2 regions of the Anaerobacillus sp. QJM3NY_32 genome follow, and region 2 is predicted to be linked to the other one. Evidence: a T-box and tRNA genes for the amino acid it is inferred to sense, from the RefSeq annotation. Region 2 holds a T-box; the other holds one or more tRNA genes.
What was found. A T-box is a leader RNA that pairs with one kind of tRNA and senses whether it is charged. The one in region 2 lies ahead of pheS (phenylalanine--tRNA ligase subunit alpha), so its partner is inferred to be a tRNA-Phe.
Positions count from the first base shown of each region.

Region 1: it encodes a tRNA-Phe, which carries the amino acid that the T-box ahead of pheS (phenylalanine--tRNA ligase subunit alpha) is inferred to sense. The anticodon was not compared.

Region 1 covers NZ_CM149684.1:2,752,206-2,760,720, reverse strand. Annotated here, with positions in the region: gene AC0VYH_RS14545 (Na/Pi cotransporter family protein) at 38-1,666, shown strand; gene AC0VYH_RS14540 (DUF456 domain-containing protein) at 1,768-2,250, shown strand; tRNA gene AC0VYH_RS14535 (tRNA-Asn) at 2,385-2,459, shown strand; tRNA gene AC0VYH_RS14530 (tRNA-Met) at 2,463-2,539, shown strand; tRNA gene AC0VYH_RS14525 (tRNA-His) at 2,562-2,637, shown strand; tRNA gene AC0VYH_RS14520 (tRNA-Ile) at 2,650-2,726, shown strand; tRNA gene AC0VYH_RS14515 (tRNA-Ser) at 2,737-2,829, shown strand; tRNA gene AC0VYH_RS14510 (tRNA-Met) at 2,886-2,962, shown strand; tRNA gene AC0VYH_RS14505 (tRNA-Phe) at 3,113-3,188, shown strand; gene AC0VYH_RS14500 (superoxide dismutase) at 3,459-4,070, shown strand; gene AC0VYH_RS14495 (hypothetical protein) at 4,119-4,409, opposite strand; gene AC0VYH_RS14490 (MFS transporter) at 4,511-5,755, shown strand; gene AC0VYH_RS14485 (peptidoglycan D,D-transpeptidase FtsI family protein) at 5,868-7,889, shown strand; gene AC0VYH_RS14480 (PstS family phosphate ABC transporter substrate-binding protein) at 8,179-8,515, shown strand, end outside.
Region 2 covers NZ_CM149684.1:3,029,423-3,037,937, reverse strand. Annotated here, with positions in the region: gene AC0VYH_RS15935 (TVP38/TMEM64 family protein) at 1-464, shown strand, start outside; gene AC0VYH_RS15930 (sigma-w pathway protein ysdB) at 527-922, opposite strand; gene AC0VYH_RS15925 (dUTP diphosphatase) at 1,020-1,508, shown strand; gene AC0VYH_RS15920 (M42 family metallopeptidase) at 1,589-2,674, shown strand; gene sspI (small acid-soluble spore protein SspI) at 2,715-2,921, opposite strand; gene AC0VYH_RS15910 (TrmH family RNA methyltransferase) at 3,060-3,812, shown strand; T-box leader at 3,867-4,092, shown strand; gene pheS (phenylalanine--tRNA ligase subunit alpha) at 4,158-5,192, shown strand; gene pheT (phenylalanine--tRNA ligase subunit beta) at 5,220-7,628, shown strand; gene AC0VYH_RS15895 (NupC/NupG family nucleoside CNT transporter) at 7,682-8,515, opposite strand, start outside.

The DNA of each region.
Region 1 (8,515 bases), 280 kb from region 2:
CGAAAAAAATAAAACATAAGTGCAAGGGGTTGAAATGATGGAACTCAACGTTCAGGAGATGATCTTTCAGTTTGTGGGAGGTCTTGGTATTTTCCTGTTTGGACTAAAGTATATGGGAGACGGCCTTCAACGATCAGCAGGTGATCGATTAAGAGACATTCTCGATCGTTTTACGACTAACCCGTTTATGGGTGTGCTCGCTGGGGTCATTGTAACTATTCTCATACAAAGTAGTTCAGGAACAACGGTTTTAACAGTCGGTCTTGTTAACGCAGGATTTATGACTCTGAAGCAAGCAATTGGCGTTGTAATGGGTGCGAACATTGGTACAACTGTTACAGCATTTATTATTGGTTTTCCTATTAAAGATTACGCACTTCCAATTATAGCCATCGGTTCTTTGTTAATTTTCTTCTTTAAAAACAAGAAAATTAACTACGCTGGTCAAATCGTCTTCGGATTTGGTGCGTTGTTCTTTGGACTTGAATTAATGAGTACGGGAATGAAACCACTTCGTAGCCTTGAGGCTTTCCAAGAATTAACAGTAAGCATGAGCTCGAACCCACTGTTAGGCGTTGTGATCGGTACAGTATTTACTGTCATTGTACAAAGTTCCAGTGCGACAATTGGTGTATTGCAAGGTCTTTATTCACAGAACGCAATGGATATTCAAGCTGCATTACCAGTTCTGTTTGGAGATAATATCGGTACAACGATTACCGCAGTTCTTGCTTCTATCGGTGCATCCGTTGCCGCTAGACGTACAGCACTGACTCACGTTATTTTCAATTTAATTGGAACGGCGCTTTTCCTAATATTCTTATTCGCCTATACGCCGTTTATTGAATACTTAAGAGATGCATTAAACTTAACACCGGAAATGACGATTGCATTCGGACACGGGATCTTTAACATTACAAATACTGTTATCCAATTCCCATTCATTGCCGGACTTGCCTATCTCGTTACAAAAATTATTCCTGGTGATGATGCAACGATTGAATATAAGCCAAAACACCTTGATCCAGTATTTATCGAACGCTCTCCATCTGTTGCATTAGGACAAGCTAAAGAAGAAGTGATTCGAATGAGCGGATTTGCTTATAAGGGTGTTAAAGAAGCATCAAATTATTTAACATCTAAGAGTCAGAAGAGCGCTGAAAAAACCGCTCAGTATGAAGAAGCTATTAACAACCTGGATAATAAAATTACAGATTACCTTATCCAATTATCAGCAACTTCTCTGTCTGGAGATGAGTCGACACGACACGGTATGCTAATGGACTCAGTTCGTGATATCGAGCGTATTGGCGATCATATGGAGAATATTGTTGAGTTGGTTGATTATCAAATAAGCAATAAAGTGAAGATGACTGACGTTGCTATGAAAGACCTTGATGAAATGTTTAATCTGACTCTTTCTGCACTCAATGAAGCCTTTGATGCACTTGATAAATGGGATGTAGCTAAGGCGCAGGAAGTTGTTAAGCTAGAAGATAAGATCGACAAAATGGAAAGAACGCTTCGTAAGCAGCATATCCTTCGTCTAAATGAGGGTGAATGTACTGGAAGTGCTGGAATTGTTTTTGTTGATATCATCAGTAACCTTGAGCGTATTGGTGACCATGCGGTGAATATTGCAGAAGCCGTCATTGGAGAAGAATAAATGCGGGAAGCAGAGGGATGCCTCTGCTTCTTTTTATCATTATATAGAAGAAAAGTGACATCTCCGCTAAAATAGAGTCAAGTTGAAGGGAGGTTGAAAGCGTGGATATTCTAATATGGTGCCTGATTATTGCGTCGTTCATCATTGCATTTGTGGGATTGATTTATCCGATTATTCCAGCCGTACTATTTATTTATGTTGGGTTTATCCTGTATGGGGTGTTTTTTGATTTTGGTTCAATGACTATTTCCTTTTGGATTGTTGAAGTTCTGCTGACGATGTTATTATTTGTTGCGGACTATGCTAGTAATTTATTTGGCGTGAAGAAGTATGGAGGGTCAAAGGCGGCGATATGGGGGAGTACAATTGGTTTACTTGTTGGCCCATTTGTCATTCCGTTTGCAGGGATCATCCTTGGACCATTTATCGGGGCTATCTTAGCTGAACTAGTTATTCATCGAAAAGCTTTTAAAGAATCTGTTCAAGTAGGTGTAGGTTCATTGCTTGGTTTTCTTGGTGGAGCTGTTATGAAAGGATTACTCCAAACGATCATGGTTGTTGTGTTCCTAGTGTATGTCCTATAAGTTCTTGATGACAAAATGAAAGCGTGATATAGTATTTTCATAACTGGAATTAAGATTAATTCAATTAAATTCGAAAAACTTATTGACGCTTTCTTTATCCATATGATATATTAGTTCTTGTCGTTAAGAAATATTCCACAGTAGCTCAGTGGTAGAGCTATCGGCTGTTAACCGATCGGTCGTAGGTTCGAATCCTACCTGTGGAGCCATATGGCGGTGTAGCTCAGCTGGCTAGAGCGTACGGTTCATACCCGTGAGGTCGGGGGTTCGATCCCCTCCGCCGCTACCATATATTTCAACGATACAACATGGCGGTTGTGGCGAAGTGGTTAACGCACCGGATTGTGATTCCGGCATTCGTGGGTTCAATTCCCATCAGCCGCCCCACTTATTACATAAGGACCCTTAGCTCAGCTGGTTAGAGCTGACGGCTCATAACCGTCCGGTCGCAGGTTCGAGTCCTGCAGGGTCCACCAAATGCATATCGGAGGAATACCCAAGTCTGGCTGAAGGGATCGGTCTTGAAAACCGACAGGGGCTTAGTCGCCCGCGGGGGTTCGAATCCCTCTTCCTCCTCCATTTTCTAAAAGTTAGCTTTCTAAAAAATGGATGCAAATTAAGTTCTTTTACATCATCGCGGGGTGGAGCAGTTCGGTAGCTCGTTGGGCTCATAACCCAAAGGTCGCAGGTTCAAATCCTGCCCCCGCAACCAAAATGAAATTCTTACTACGTCGAACATACTTCTTCGTCAGAATTTGATCGGATTGCCCTAGGGGCAACCTAAGCTCATAGCAAGGCCAAATTACTTTTAATGTAAATGCAAACTACATACTAATTAAAATTAATACTGATAACATGATTTGGCTCTGTAGCTCAGTCGGTAGAGCAGAGGACTGAAAATCCTCGTGTCGGCGGTTCGATTCCGTCCGGAGCCACCACTCAATAAAGATCCCACTCGTCAATTAATGACGAGTTTTTTTATGTTTTATGTATGTTATTACGCTGTTAATTCTCGATTTTTTTCTTTAAGATGTTTAATTCCATATACTGAGGGGAAACTTTATCTGTGTTGCGGAAATTCAAAGGTTTATTATTTGAAAACGCATGACAATTCTGCTAGTGTAAACTTGTGACGACATCATGTTCAAGTGGTGGCTAACGCTACCCTAACAGCAAGTTACATACTATATTTAAGGAGGAGATTCACAATGGCTAAATTTGAACTACCAGAACTACCTTACGACTACAATGCACTAGAACCACACATCGACGAAGAAACAATGAAGATCCACCACGACAAGCACCATAACGCATATGTAACAAAATTAAATGGTGCACTAGAAGGTCATGAGGAGCATGCATCTAAGAGCCTTGAAGATCTTCTTGGCAACCTTGACGCACTTCCTGAAGGCATTCGCACTGCTGTTCGAAACAATGGTGGCGGGCACGCTAACCACTCACTTTTCTGGCAATTGCTAAGCCCTAACGGTGGCGGCGAACCATCAGGTGATCTAAGCGAAGCACTTAAAAAGAAATTTGGTAGCTTTGAAAGCTTTAAAGAAGAATTTGCTAATGCTGCAGCTGGTCGTTTTGGCTCAGGCTGGGCTTGGCTAGTAGTAAAAGGTGGAGAACTTGAAGTAACAAGCACTCCAAACCAAGATACTCCAGTAATGGAAGGTGTTACACCAATTCTTGGGCTAGATGTTTGGGAGCATGCTTATTATCTTAAGTATCAAAACAAACGTCCTGATTACATCGCTGCATTCTGGAATGTAGTTAACTGGGATGAAGTTGCAAAGCGTTACGAAGCAGCTAAATAATTTACCAAGCTTTCAAAACCCCCGACATTTATGTTGGGGGTTTTTCTATTATGGTTCGATTAAGGTATAAATTGTTCCTAAATGGTGTAGCATGAAATTTATTATAAAATCTGTAAAATCACAGCCAGTTTCAAAATCATGAGGTGTACAAATCAGAACTTGATGATCTGTGATGGTTAATGAGATGAGATCATTTCGATATTGGATTTGAAGATAGTGCCTCATCCTATTAATAAAGAACGAGTGTTCATCATCTCCTATAAGATGTTGAACGCTTTGAAGTAGTTGGATTTGACTGTCTTCAGTAATGTAGTCTGTCCGATATAGAAAGTAATACATACCCAGTCCCCTTTCAAAAACAGTTTATCCTTTTTGTTTCATCCGCATAACGAACAGAATTTAAGTCAAAATAAGGGTGGATGAAAAAAGGGGAGTTTGTTATGAAAGTTATAAAACATATGATTGGTGAGATAGAAGTAACAAAAGATTTGTTGTTATTACTTACAATCGGTGGTTTATACGCGCTGAGTATTGCGCTCTCAAATACGTTCGTAAATGTTTACTTGTGGAAGCAGTCTGGTGAGTTTGCGGATATAGGTATATACAACCTTGCTGCGGTTATAAGTCAGCCGCTTACCTTTATTCTCGCAGGTAGATGGGCTAAGAAAATGGATAGAGTTATTGTATTGCGGATTGGAGTGATTTTTCTCGCTCTTTTCTATATAACAGTGCTTTTTCTTGGTCAGAACGCTAGTCATTTGCTTATCTTACTGGGCGCTTTACTCGGAATAGGGTTTGGCTTTTATTGGCTTGCATTTAATGTGCTAACATTCGAAATTACAGAACCGGACACAAGGGATTTCTTTAATGGATTCCTTGGTTTACTTACATCTTTCGCTGGGATGATTGGGCCAATATTTGCTGGTGTTATTATTTCAAGTCTAGAAGCATTCACGGGATACAAAGTAATATTTGCCGTCTCACTTGCTTTGTTTTTCGCAGCTGTAATCTTAAGTTTCTTTCTCGAACGTCGTTCTGCCAAAGGGACTTTTTCATTTACACGTGTTTTTCAAGAAAGAAAAGCGAATACAGATTGGCTTAACATTTTACACGCGCATTTTTTTCAAGGTATAAGAGAAGGTACCTTTATTTTCATTATCGTTGTCCTGGTTTTTATTACGACGGAAAGTGAGCTTGCAATTGGTACATTTGGACTTGTTAATTCAGGAGTATCGTTTTTAGCCTATTATTTGGCGACGAGATTGATTAAACCGCGATATCGTAAGAAGGCTATTTTATATGGCGGACTTATTCTTTACGCTTCGGTTTTCTTGCTTGTATCCGACCTAACGTTTGCCCGGTTGTTAATGTATGGTGTTTGTATTTCTCTTGCTTATCCACTTTTACTTGTTCCCTACATTTCGCTTACGTACGATGTGATCGGTAAGGCTTGGAATGCAGCTGAAATGCGGATTGAGTACATTGTCGTTCGAGAGGTGTACTTAAACTTAGGACGAATTGTTTCCGTTCTTTTATTCTTAATAACAGTAGCGTTATTCGACGATGAAACGAGCATTCCGATTTTATTATTAATTGTTGGTGCTGGCCATTCGTTTATTTACCTGTTTGTAAGAAAACTTCAAGCTCCCCATCCCCCAAACCCTTCTCCTGACACCGTACAATAGCTCATTAGACCCTTTACTTTTTTTATATCACTAAGTATAGTAAGTAGAAGAGAGAGCAGAGACACCTGTCTGGAACAGGTGTCTATATTTGTTTAAGGGAAGGGAGTCTATCGTGAACACGAAGAAAAAGAAAAATCATGTGCCTTTAAGGCTAAATATATTATTTTTATCTGTATTCCTTTTGTTTTCTACATTAATTCTTCGACTGGGCGTTATACAGATTGTAAATGGTGAAGAATACGAGCGTGTTTCTGAGCAAACTGAGAATGTTACAGCAGAATCAACAGCGCCTCGTGGGAAAATGTATGACCGTTATGGGCGAGTTCTGGTTGATAATAACCCTGAATTTGCGCTTACATATATCCGAACGCAGAATACTAAGCAAGCTGAGAGGCTTGAATTAGCTCAGAAATTAGCTGGGTATATTGAAAAAGATACAGATGATGTCATTGATCGAGATCTTAAAGATTATTGGATTGTGACGAATCCGGAAAAAGCGAAGGCAAAGCTAACGGAAAAAGAGTGGGAAGAACTTGAGTCGAGTGAAGCTTATCAGCTCCAAATTGAACGGATTAATGATGATGATTTAGAAGAGATTAAGAACGATCCACAAGAGCTTGAGGTAGCTGCTATCAAAAGGGCGATGGATACTGGGTACGCTTTATCATCTCAAACAATTAAGATTGGTTTAACTGAAGATGAAATTGCTAAAGTAAGTGAAAACCTTGGTTCACTACCTGGAATAGAAATTCAAGCAGACGCAACTCGAGAATATCCTTATGGAAATACTCTTCAAACAATTTTCGGAAGGGTCGGACCAATCCCTAAAGATGAGTTAGATTATTATGGTTTGAGAGATTACGAAAGAAATGACAAAGTGGGGATTAGCTATCTCGAGAAAGAATATGAAGAGTACTTAAAAGGTCAAAAAGAAAAGCAAACCTACGTGACCGACAAATCAGGAGAGCCAATTGGTGAACCGAAAGTAATTGAAGGACAAAGAGGAAACGATTTGGTCCTCTCATTAGACATCGATCTTCAAAAGGAAGTCGAGAAAATTCTCGATGAAGAGCTTCGTGATGCAAGACAATATGGGGCAACACGAGGCTATGTAGTCATGATGGATCCCAAAACAGGTGAAATTCTTTCTCTTGCTGGTAAGGAATATAGCAACGGAGAGTTTAAAGACCGAACGTTTGGAGTGATCGGTGACTCCTACGCAATGGGATCGACTGTTAAAGGAGCAACTGTTTTAACAGGTTATCAGTATGGTGTTATTAACCCGAATACGACGCTTGTGGATGAAGTTTTATACTTTAAGGACGAAGGTAAAAAATCTTCTTATACGGCTAATGCGATGGGGCCTATATCAGACCTAGTTGCTTTACAAAGATCTTCAAACGTATATATGTGGAAAATCGCGATGAAGATGGCTGACTATGACTATGCTCCGTACGAAAGTAGTAGTTATGACCCTTCAGCTTACGATGAGCTAAAAGAGTCATTCTCTCAGTTTGGTCTAGGCGTTAAAACCGGGGTTGATCTCCCTGGTGAAAGTGCAGGATTAAACGGAGGTGTGAATGAATTCGGTAAAATTCTCGATTTTGCAATTGGACAGTATGATACGTATACACCAATGCAAATGGCTCAGTATACCTCTACAATCGCAAATGGCGGCTATCGTATTGAGCCACACATATTAAAAGAAGTTCATGAACCTTCTGAAAAAGATGGTCTATCAAATACTATTCTTTTCCAAAACACTCCAGAGGTGTTAAACAAAATTAAAATGAGTGAAGAAGAAGTGACACATGTCCAAAAGGGGATGTGGATGGTTATGAATACGGCAAATGGAACCGCAGGTACACATTATCCTTACTTCCAAAGTGATGATTATCAAGCTGCTGGGAAGACTGGAACAGCGCAAATCGGAGATGGATATAATTTAACCCTTGTTGGCTATGCACCTTATGATAATCCCGAAGTAGCCTTTTCTGTAGTAGTTCCAGAAGTAAATGATTCTTCTTCAGGATATGTTAATAAAAAAATAGGTGGACGCGTTCTAGATGCTTATTTTGATTTAAAAGATGAAGCGAAGAAACCTATTGAGGCTAACAAAAAAGAAACAGAATAGCATTTCATGAAAAACCGCTGAAAAGCGGTTTTTTTTATTGTTTAAGGACAAATTAATGAATAATATCTGTCAGATTGAGGTGAAGTGATAGGCTGAATGCATTGCAAAAGTAAGGTATGCCCCAAAAAAGACTAATTAAAACGTTTTCCGACACGCATTTACAATCTCTTTACATTCGGTTTATACGACATTAATATCTAGCCTGTATTCTAAGAATTGTGATTGAGAGGCCAGTACACAAACAACCTGGTTGGTCACAAGTACAAACATCCATTTAGGGGGAAATTACATGAAGTTCAAAGGTATTATGCTCATGGTAGTTATGTCGCTAGTAATGGTTTTCGCAGCAGCTTGCGGGAATAACTCTGGTAATACAGAAAACTCTGGTAGCACAAACAGCGATGGTGAAGTTTCTGGAGACGTACTAATGGACGGATCTTCTACAGTATTTCCAATCATGGAAGCTGTAGCTGAAGAATATGCTTCCGCACAACCTGACGTAAAAGTAAGTGTTGGTGTTTCAGGATCTGGTGGCGGATTCGAAAAGTTCGCAGCTGGAGAAACAGACATGAGTAACGCTTCTCGTCCGATTAAAGAAGAAGAAGTTTCGGCGCTTGAAGAAGCTG
Region 2 (8,515 bases):
TTAGCGTTGTTTGTGTTGCTGGTGGAGTGATGTTTGGCGCAATATATGGCACGATTTACTCATTGATTGGGATTACTGTTGTAAGTACGGTTTTTTATTTAGTTGTTAAGCGGACGCCGGGTTTGTTTAAGAAAATTATTCGAATGAAAGAACGATGGACACGTAAACATATGCCAATGTCAGTTGGGCAAATTGCCATTCTTCGATTAGTGCCTTTCGTTCATTTTCATTTCATTTCCCTTTGTTTAATTGAGGTATCTAAAGACTTTAGAGATTATTTGCGGTCATCCCTCATTTCAAATGTACCTCTCGCTTTGTTGTATTCTTTCTTTGGAACGGCGATTAGTAGGTTCGATCCGGTCGTCATCGTACTTATGTTGTGTGGACTTGTCATCCTTTTCTATTTACTAAGAAGAAGAGAGTGGATTATGAAGTGGGAGGATTTCTTTCAGCCTGTGAGATAAAAAAGCTTTTTAATTTGATCGTAAACAAACAAAACCCCTCCAGATCGGAGGGGTTTTGTTTGTTAAGTATTTTCGCGATGGCGTAAAAATTCTTTGACTGGGCTCTTCCATTCAATTTTTGCACTAGGATAGCGGATGTCCATTTCCTTTTCAAGAAAATAGAAATCTTCTTTCTCAAGTAAATATAGTTCTGATGCATTTTTTACCCCTACTGAAAGTGTAATAATATCGAACGAATTTTCAGTAGTGCCAAGGTACTTTTCACCTTCGAATAAGGCACCTTTGTAGGTGACGAGAAAATTCTTTCTTACATTGGACGAGTCATCAAAAAAATAGTATTCTTTATGATCGTGAGCTTTTTCCAGCTTTCGTTTTGGATCCATAAAAAAGCGGATGACAGAATAAGCGATTAATACCATGGCTACGAGAATGACAAGACGAAAAAGAATAATAATCATTAGTCAGCACCTCATTTTCACTATGCTTCTATTCTCTATACGTATATGATAAAGAAAGGTTTCATAAAAAGAAAAGATTTAAGAAAGGAAGAGTTCATTGAAATTCGAACAATTATTTACATTACAAAGACAACTTGATACTCGGATTGTAAAGGAACACAATTTGGAGCATGAAGATTTATTCGAGAATAAACTACTTGCTCTTAAAGTCGAGATTGGAGAACTAGCGAATGAAACACGTTGTTTTAAATATTGGAGTAAAAAAGCTCCTTCCCCTAAAGAAACGATTCTAGAGGAGTATGTGGATGGTATTCATTTTATTCTCTCATTAGGGATTGAATTGGGCATTACAACGTATGAAGCGGTGTCAAAAGGCGATCCCGCTGGCTCTGAAGTACATGCTTTCCATCGTGTCTACAAAGCGATTGATCAAGTGGCAAGTGAAAAAAATGAGGAAGCATTTAACGATTTAATGGAAAGTTATCTTTTACTTGGACAACTTATCGGGCTACGGTTTGAAGAAATGAATGAAGCGTATTTGAAAAAAAATAAAGTGAATCATACTCGACAGGATCAGGGATATTAGATTCAAGAGTCCTCTGAATTGTGAAATATTTCGGAAACCGTTATAATGAACAGAGAATACATATCAAGGAGGCAATACATATGGCTAAGCTAGACGAAACGTTGCAGATGCTGAAAGAACTCACTGATGCGAATGGCGTACCAGGTAACGAACGTGAACCTCGTGAAGTGATGAAGAAGCACATTGAATCTCTTTCAGATGAAATCATGTATGATAATCTAGGCAGCTTAATTGCGGTTAAAAAAGGTAAAGCAGAAGGCCCAAAAATTATGGTTGCAGGTCACCTCGATGAGATTGGCTTTATGGTAACGCGTATTGATGATAAAGGCTTTCTTTATTTCCAAACAGTTGGCGGCTGGTGGGAGCAGGTTATGCTTGCACAGCGTGTTAACGTCATGACTCGTAATGGTAACATTATGGGCGTCATCGGTTCTAAACCACCACATATTCTTCCTCCTGAACAGCGTAAGAAATCGGTCGACAAGAAGGATATGTTCATTGATATTGGTGCTTCAAGCCGAGAAGAGGCTATGGAATGGGGCGTTAAGCCGGGAGATTCTGTTGTTCCAGTTTGTGAATTTACTGTTATGAATAACGAAAAAATGCTTATGGCGAAAGCATGGGATAACCGTATTGGCTGTGCTATTGCGATCGAAGTACTTCGTAAGCTAAAAGGAGAAGAGCATCCTAATACTGTCTACGGCGTTGGTACGGTACAAGAGGAAGTAGGTCTTCGCGGAGCGACTACGGCTACAAACATGATTAAGCCTGATATCGGCTTTGCGGTTGACGTTGGTATCGCTGGTGATACTCCTGGAGTAAGTGATAAGGACGCTCAATCCAAAATGGGGAAAGGTCCTCAAATTATTATGTATGATGCTTCAATGGTCGGTCACAAAGGTCTTCGTGACTTTGTAACAGATACAGCTGATGAGAACAATATTCCTTATCAGTTTGACTCTATTGCAGGCGGTGGGACAGATTCAGGTAAAATTCATTTAACAGCAAATGGAGTACCTGCACTTTCCATCACAATTGCCACACGCTATATTCATACTCACGCAGCGATTCTTCATCGTGACGATTTTGAGAATGCAGTTAATTTGATTGTTGAAGTGATTAAAAAGCTTGATGCTGATACTGTGAAAGAAATTATCTTTAACTAGAACACAAAATCCGGTGGCTCTTGCCACCGGATTTTGCTTGTTAATTTACACCCTGTGCCATATAAGAGAGCATTTGCTCTCGCTCATTTTCTGGTGCTTCTTTCCAAAGAATTTCGAAAAGAACACCAAGCCCAGGGAGCATTTTCTCTTCTCCGCTTTGCATGGCGTCGAGGATTGTCGCTTCGAGTTGCTCCTCGTTGTTGCCATTAATATTAGCGAGAATCGCTTTGCGTAAGTTAAGGTCCATACTTTCCACCTCACCTTTCTCATTCGCTTGTTGGTTCAAGCCTCATTAGTATGAGCGAATTGAAGAAATTTCATGAGTTTTATTGGAATCTTCCCTTTCAACCCTTTATAATGGAAACATTGAAAACTGAAGGAGAGCATAATGATTATCGAATCCGCTAAAAATCAAAAAGTGAAAGATTGGAAAAAACTTCAGACGCGAAAGGGTAGAGAGAAAGCTTTCTCTTATATCATTGAAGGTCCACATATTGTAGAAGAAGCTGCAAAGGCTGAAGCTTCAATCACAGAATTGATTGTGACAGAAGGCACTGACTTATCTGCTTATCCGTTTAAAGTGCTTCCTGTTGTCTATACTGTTACGGAGAAAGTGATGCAAGAACTAACGGATACAGAAACACCACAGGGGATTATGGCCGTTTGTAAAATGGTTGAGCCTGAACTACCTCGTCATGGCAAACTATTATTACTGGACGCCATTCAGGATCCCGGTAATTTGGGAACGATTATTCGAACTGCAGATAGTGCTGGATACGACGGCCTTCTACTTGGACATGGAACCGTTGATGCTTATAACAGTAAGGTGCTTCGATCCACCCAGGGATCTATTTATCATCTTCCTGTAATAAAAGGGGACTTGGTGACAGAAGTTCAGAAATTAAAAGAAGCTGGCATGCTTATATACGCAACAGAAGTGAGTGGAGGAACGCCATATCAAGAGCTTGATTCATCTTCTCAGTTTGCTGTCATTCTTGGAAACGAAGCAAACGGTGTATCAGACGAGCTTCAACGTTTAGCAGACGAGAACGTGTATATTCCGATATATGGTAAAGCAGAGTCGTTAAATGTCGCCGTTGCAGCAGGAATTCTGATGTATGGATTGTTACCTTCATAATAAGGCTTGCGGATATAGCGATTTTTTTCTATAATTAAAAGCAACTTATATATGTTAAAAACAATGATGGAGAGTAGTAAGCTGCCGCTGCCTTTGCAGGGAGGAAATGCCGAGACTGAAAGCATTTCTATTGGGACGCTGCCGAATTCGCTCTGGAGTTGCCGCTTTGTTCGTTCGAAAGCGGATCGGTTTACAAGCCGTTATTTTTTGCTTAAGGCTGATAGGTGTACTCTATCGGTGAATTAGGGTGGTACCGCGAAATCAAATCTTCGCCCCTTTCTGGGGAGCGAGGATTTTTTTATTGCAAAAAGAAGCAAACACGAAAATGAAGTGGAGGTTGAAAAGATGCAAGAGTGTTTACAAACGTTGAAAGAAGAAGCACTATCAGAAATTCAGCAAGCTTCTTCAATGAAAGAAGTGCAGGATATCAAAGTGAAATACCTTGGGAAAAAAGGTCCAATTACAGAAATTTCCAAAGGTATGGGGAAATTGTCTAAAGAAGAACGTCCGAAAATGGGGCAGCTCGTTAATGAAATTCGCTCAGCGATTTCGGATCAATTAGAGGAGAAAGTGACTCGTTTAGAAAAAGCAGCCGTAGAAGAACGATTAAAGAAAGAAACGATCGATATTTCTCTGCCGGGTCGTCCAATTAAGAGAGGAAATCATCACCCACTAACGAGGGTAATCGAAGAAATTGAAGACCTATTTCTTGGTATGGGATTCTCGATTGCGGAAGGACCAGAAGTTGAAACCGATTATTATAATTTCGAAGCGTTAAATCTTCCTAAGGATCATCCGGCTCGAGATATGCAGGATTCATTCTATATAACTGAAGAAACGCTATTAAGAACGCATACCTCTCCAATGCAAGCTAGAACGATGGAGAAGTTAAATGGAGAAGGTCCTGTTAAAATCATCGTGCCCGGTAAAGTTTATCGCCGTGATACAGATGATGCAACACACTCCCATCAGTTTATGCAAATTGAAGGACTAATGGTTGGTGAGAATGTTCGCATGAGTGATCTAAAAGGTGTGCTCCAATCATTTGCGAAAAAAATGTTTGGAGAAGAACGTGAAATCCGTCTTCGCCCAAGCTTCTTCCCATTTACTGAGCCTTCTGTGGAGATGGATATTTCTTGCTTTAATTGCGGCGGGAATGGCTGCTCTGTATGTAAAGGAACCGGATGGATAGAAATTCTTGGAGGCGGTATGGTACATCCGAATGTACTTCGCATGTCCGGCTTCGATCCTGAGAAAGTCACTGGGTTTGCATTTGGTATGGGACCAGAACGGATCGCTATGCTGAAATATGGTATTGATGACATACGTCATTTCTACACGAATGACAGCAGATTTATTAAACAATTTAATTCACTATAATATGATTGGAAGTTAGGAGGATAAAACATGCTCGTATCAATGAATTGGCTACAGCAGTATGTAGATTTAGATAGTTACTCAGCTGATGAACTGGCAGACCTGATTACTAAGGGTGGTATTGAGGTTGAAACAGTCGAAAAGCTTAATAAAGGAATTACCGGCGTGGTTATTGGTCACGTTCTTGAATGTCAGCAACACCCTGATGCTGATAAGTTAAATATTTGTCAGGTGAATGTTGGTGAAGAAGAGCCGGTCCAAATTATTTGTGGAGCACCAAATATTGCTCAAGGACAGTACGTAGCAGTAGCAAAAGTTGGGGCTGTACTTCCAGGCAATTTTAAGATTAAGAAAGCAAAACTTCGCGGTGAAGCTTCTCATGGTATGATCTGCTCACTTCAGGAGCTTGGAATTGAAAGTAAACTTGTATCGAAAGAGTATGCAGACGGAATCTTTGTATTTAGTGAAGACGTGACACCTGGTGAAGATGCGCTTGAATACTTGAATCTAAATGATGAAGTTCTTGAGCTAGGTCTTACTCCAAACAGAGCTGATGCGATGAACATGATCGGCGTCGCTTATGAAGTTGGGGCAGTATTGAATCGATCAATTGAACTTCCGTCTCCAGAGCTTGTTCGCTCGGATGAAGACGTTGAAGAGTATGTGTCAGTTCGTGTAGAGAATGAAGAAGATAATCCTTATTATGGAGCTTCCATTATTAAAGACGTAACGATCAAATCATCACCGCAGTGGCTTGTAAATCGCCTCGTTTCTGCTGGTATTCGTCCAATTAACAACGTAGTGGATATTACGAACTATGTTCTTTTGGAATACGGACAGCCGCTTCATGCTTTTGATTATAATCGGTTTGGATCGAAGGAAGTTGTGATACGTCGCGCAACTGAAGGAGAAAAAATTGTCACTCTCGATGATGCTGAACGCACGCTTTCGAATGAGCATCTTGTCATCACGAATGGTTCAAAACCCGTTGCCGTGGCTGGTGTTATGGGTGGTGCTGATTCTGAAGTACAAGAAGACACAACAACGATTTTGCTTGAAGCAGCTTACTTTAACAGCAAGCTTGTTCGGAAAGCATCGAAAGATCTAGGGTTACGTAGTGACTCAAGTGCGCGTTTTGAAAAAGGAATTGATCGAAACCGCGTTGTTGGTGCAAGCGAACGCGCTGCTCAGCTCATTCAAGAAATTGCCGGTGGAACAGTGTTAAAAGGTATTGCTGAACAGGGATCTCGAACCATCGAAGCTCTTGACGTTAGTATTGAAGTGAACCGAATTAATCAAGTTCTTGGGACAGAAATTTCTGAAACAGAAGTTGCTGCTATTTTTGAGCGTCTGCAATTCTCTTATCAGAACTTTGGTGGCACATTTACCGTTCAGGTACCGCCGCGCCGCCCGGATATAACGATTTCTGAAGATTTAATTGAAGAAGTAGGACGCCTCTACGGATATGATAATGTTCCTGCAACGCTACCTCTTACAGAAAGTACGCCAGGACAGCTGTCAGAATATCAAGTGAAGCGTCGCCATGTTCGCCGTACGCTTGAAGGCGCTGGTCTTTTCCAAACAGTAACGTATTCTCTTACGTCGCCTTCTAAACGTCTTTTCTTCTCTGATGAATCAGCCGAAGCAGTTCGTCTTGCGATGCCAATGAGTGAAGAAAGAAGTGAACTTAGAACGAGCCTGATTCCGCATCTTCTAGAGATAGCGCAGTATAACCGCAACCGTCAGCTAGATAATGTTGCTTTCTATGAAACGGCTTCTGTGTTCTTACCAGGTGATGAGCTTCCGGTAGAACAGGAACACCTTGCTGGCGTAGTGTCAGGATTATGGCAAGAGCACCTATGGCAAAAAGAAAAGAAAGTCGCTGATTTCTTTGTTGTAAAAGGAATCCTCGAAGAAATAGCGGTTGAATTTGGTTTAGAGGATCGTCTTTCGTTCGCTCGTGCAGAAGAGCCAAAGCTTCACCCAGGTCGTACAGCATCGGTTTATCTCGATGATGAGCTCATCGGATATATCGGTCAACTTCATCCAGAAGTTGAGAAAGATCTTGATTTGAGTGAAACATACGTTTTTGAAATCAATCTGGAGAAGTTACTGAATGCAGAAGTTGCTCACCTTCAATACAAAAAGCTTCCACGATTCCCGTCTGTTACTAGAGATGTGGCTCTTGTTGTCAGTGAGTCGCTTGAAGCTGGAGAAGTGAAGAAAGTCATTAAAGAAGCTGGTGGATCTAAGCTTGTTGACATTCAACTATTTGATGTTTACCAGGGTGAACATCTTGATGAAGGTCAAAAGTCACTAGCCTTTTCTCTTAGATATTACAATCCAGAACAAACTTTAACAGAAGAAGAAGTGAAGAAGGCGCATGACCGTGTTCTTACAGCGGTAGAAGAACAATTTGGAGCTGCCCTTCGTCGATAACTATAGAAAATCCTCCCTACGTGTATAGGGAGGATTTTTATTTATACTATTTTTTACATAAACATTCCTACAAATATAGCCGTAATAAAGGAGGCTAGTGTACCACCGATAATAGCCTTTAATCCTAATTTAGAAACTTGAGAACGTTTAGTGGGCTCGAGTGACCCTAGTCCAATAATAAGCTGCCCGATGGATGAGAAGTTAGCAAAGTTACATAGTGCGACAGAAAGAATGGCAACGGTTTTGTCAGATAGCTGTGCTTGAATGGCGGTTAAGTTTTGGAAAGCCACAAATTCATTAATTGACATTTTCGTACCAATGATGGATGCTGCTCGAAAAGCTTCATCCGTTGGAATACCTACTAATAGGGCAAATGGATAGAAGATATATCCTAGAATTGAGCTCAGGTCAGTTCCAACGAAACCTAACATGCCGTTTACAACTGCTAGAATACTGATGAATGCTATCAAAAGACCTCCAATATTTAACGCAAGCATCACACCGCTGACTGTTCCGTCGGCGATTGCCTTAAAAATATTGGCATGATCGGTTTTTTTCATTTTTACTTTATCATTAGTTTGTGAAACTTCAGTTTCTGGTTCCATCACTTTTGCAATAACAAGTGAAACGAAAGGAACGCTAAAGACAGATATCAATAAATACTTAAGTTCAATACCCATAAGTGAATAACCGACGAGGATGGCTCCACTAGCAGAAGCAGTACCTCCTACCATGATGGCAAATATCTCAGATCTGGTGAGCAATTTCAAATAAGGTTTTACGAGTAAAGGCGCTTCGGCTAGACCTAAAAAGGAGTTTCCGACAGCGTTAAATGTTTCAACTTTCGTCGTTCCCATTAGCTTACCAATCGTAATGCCAATCACTTG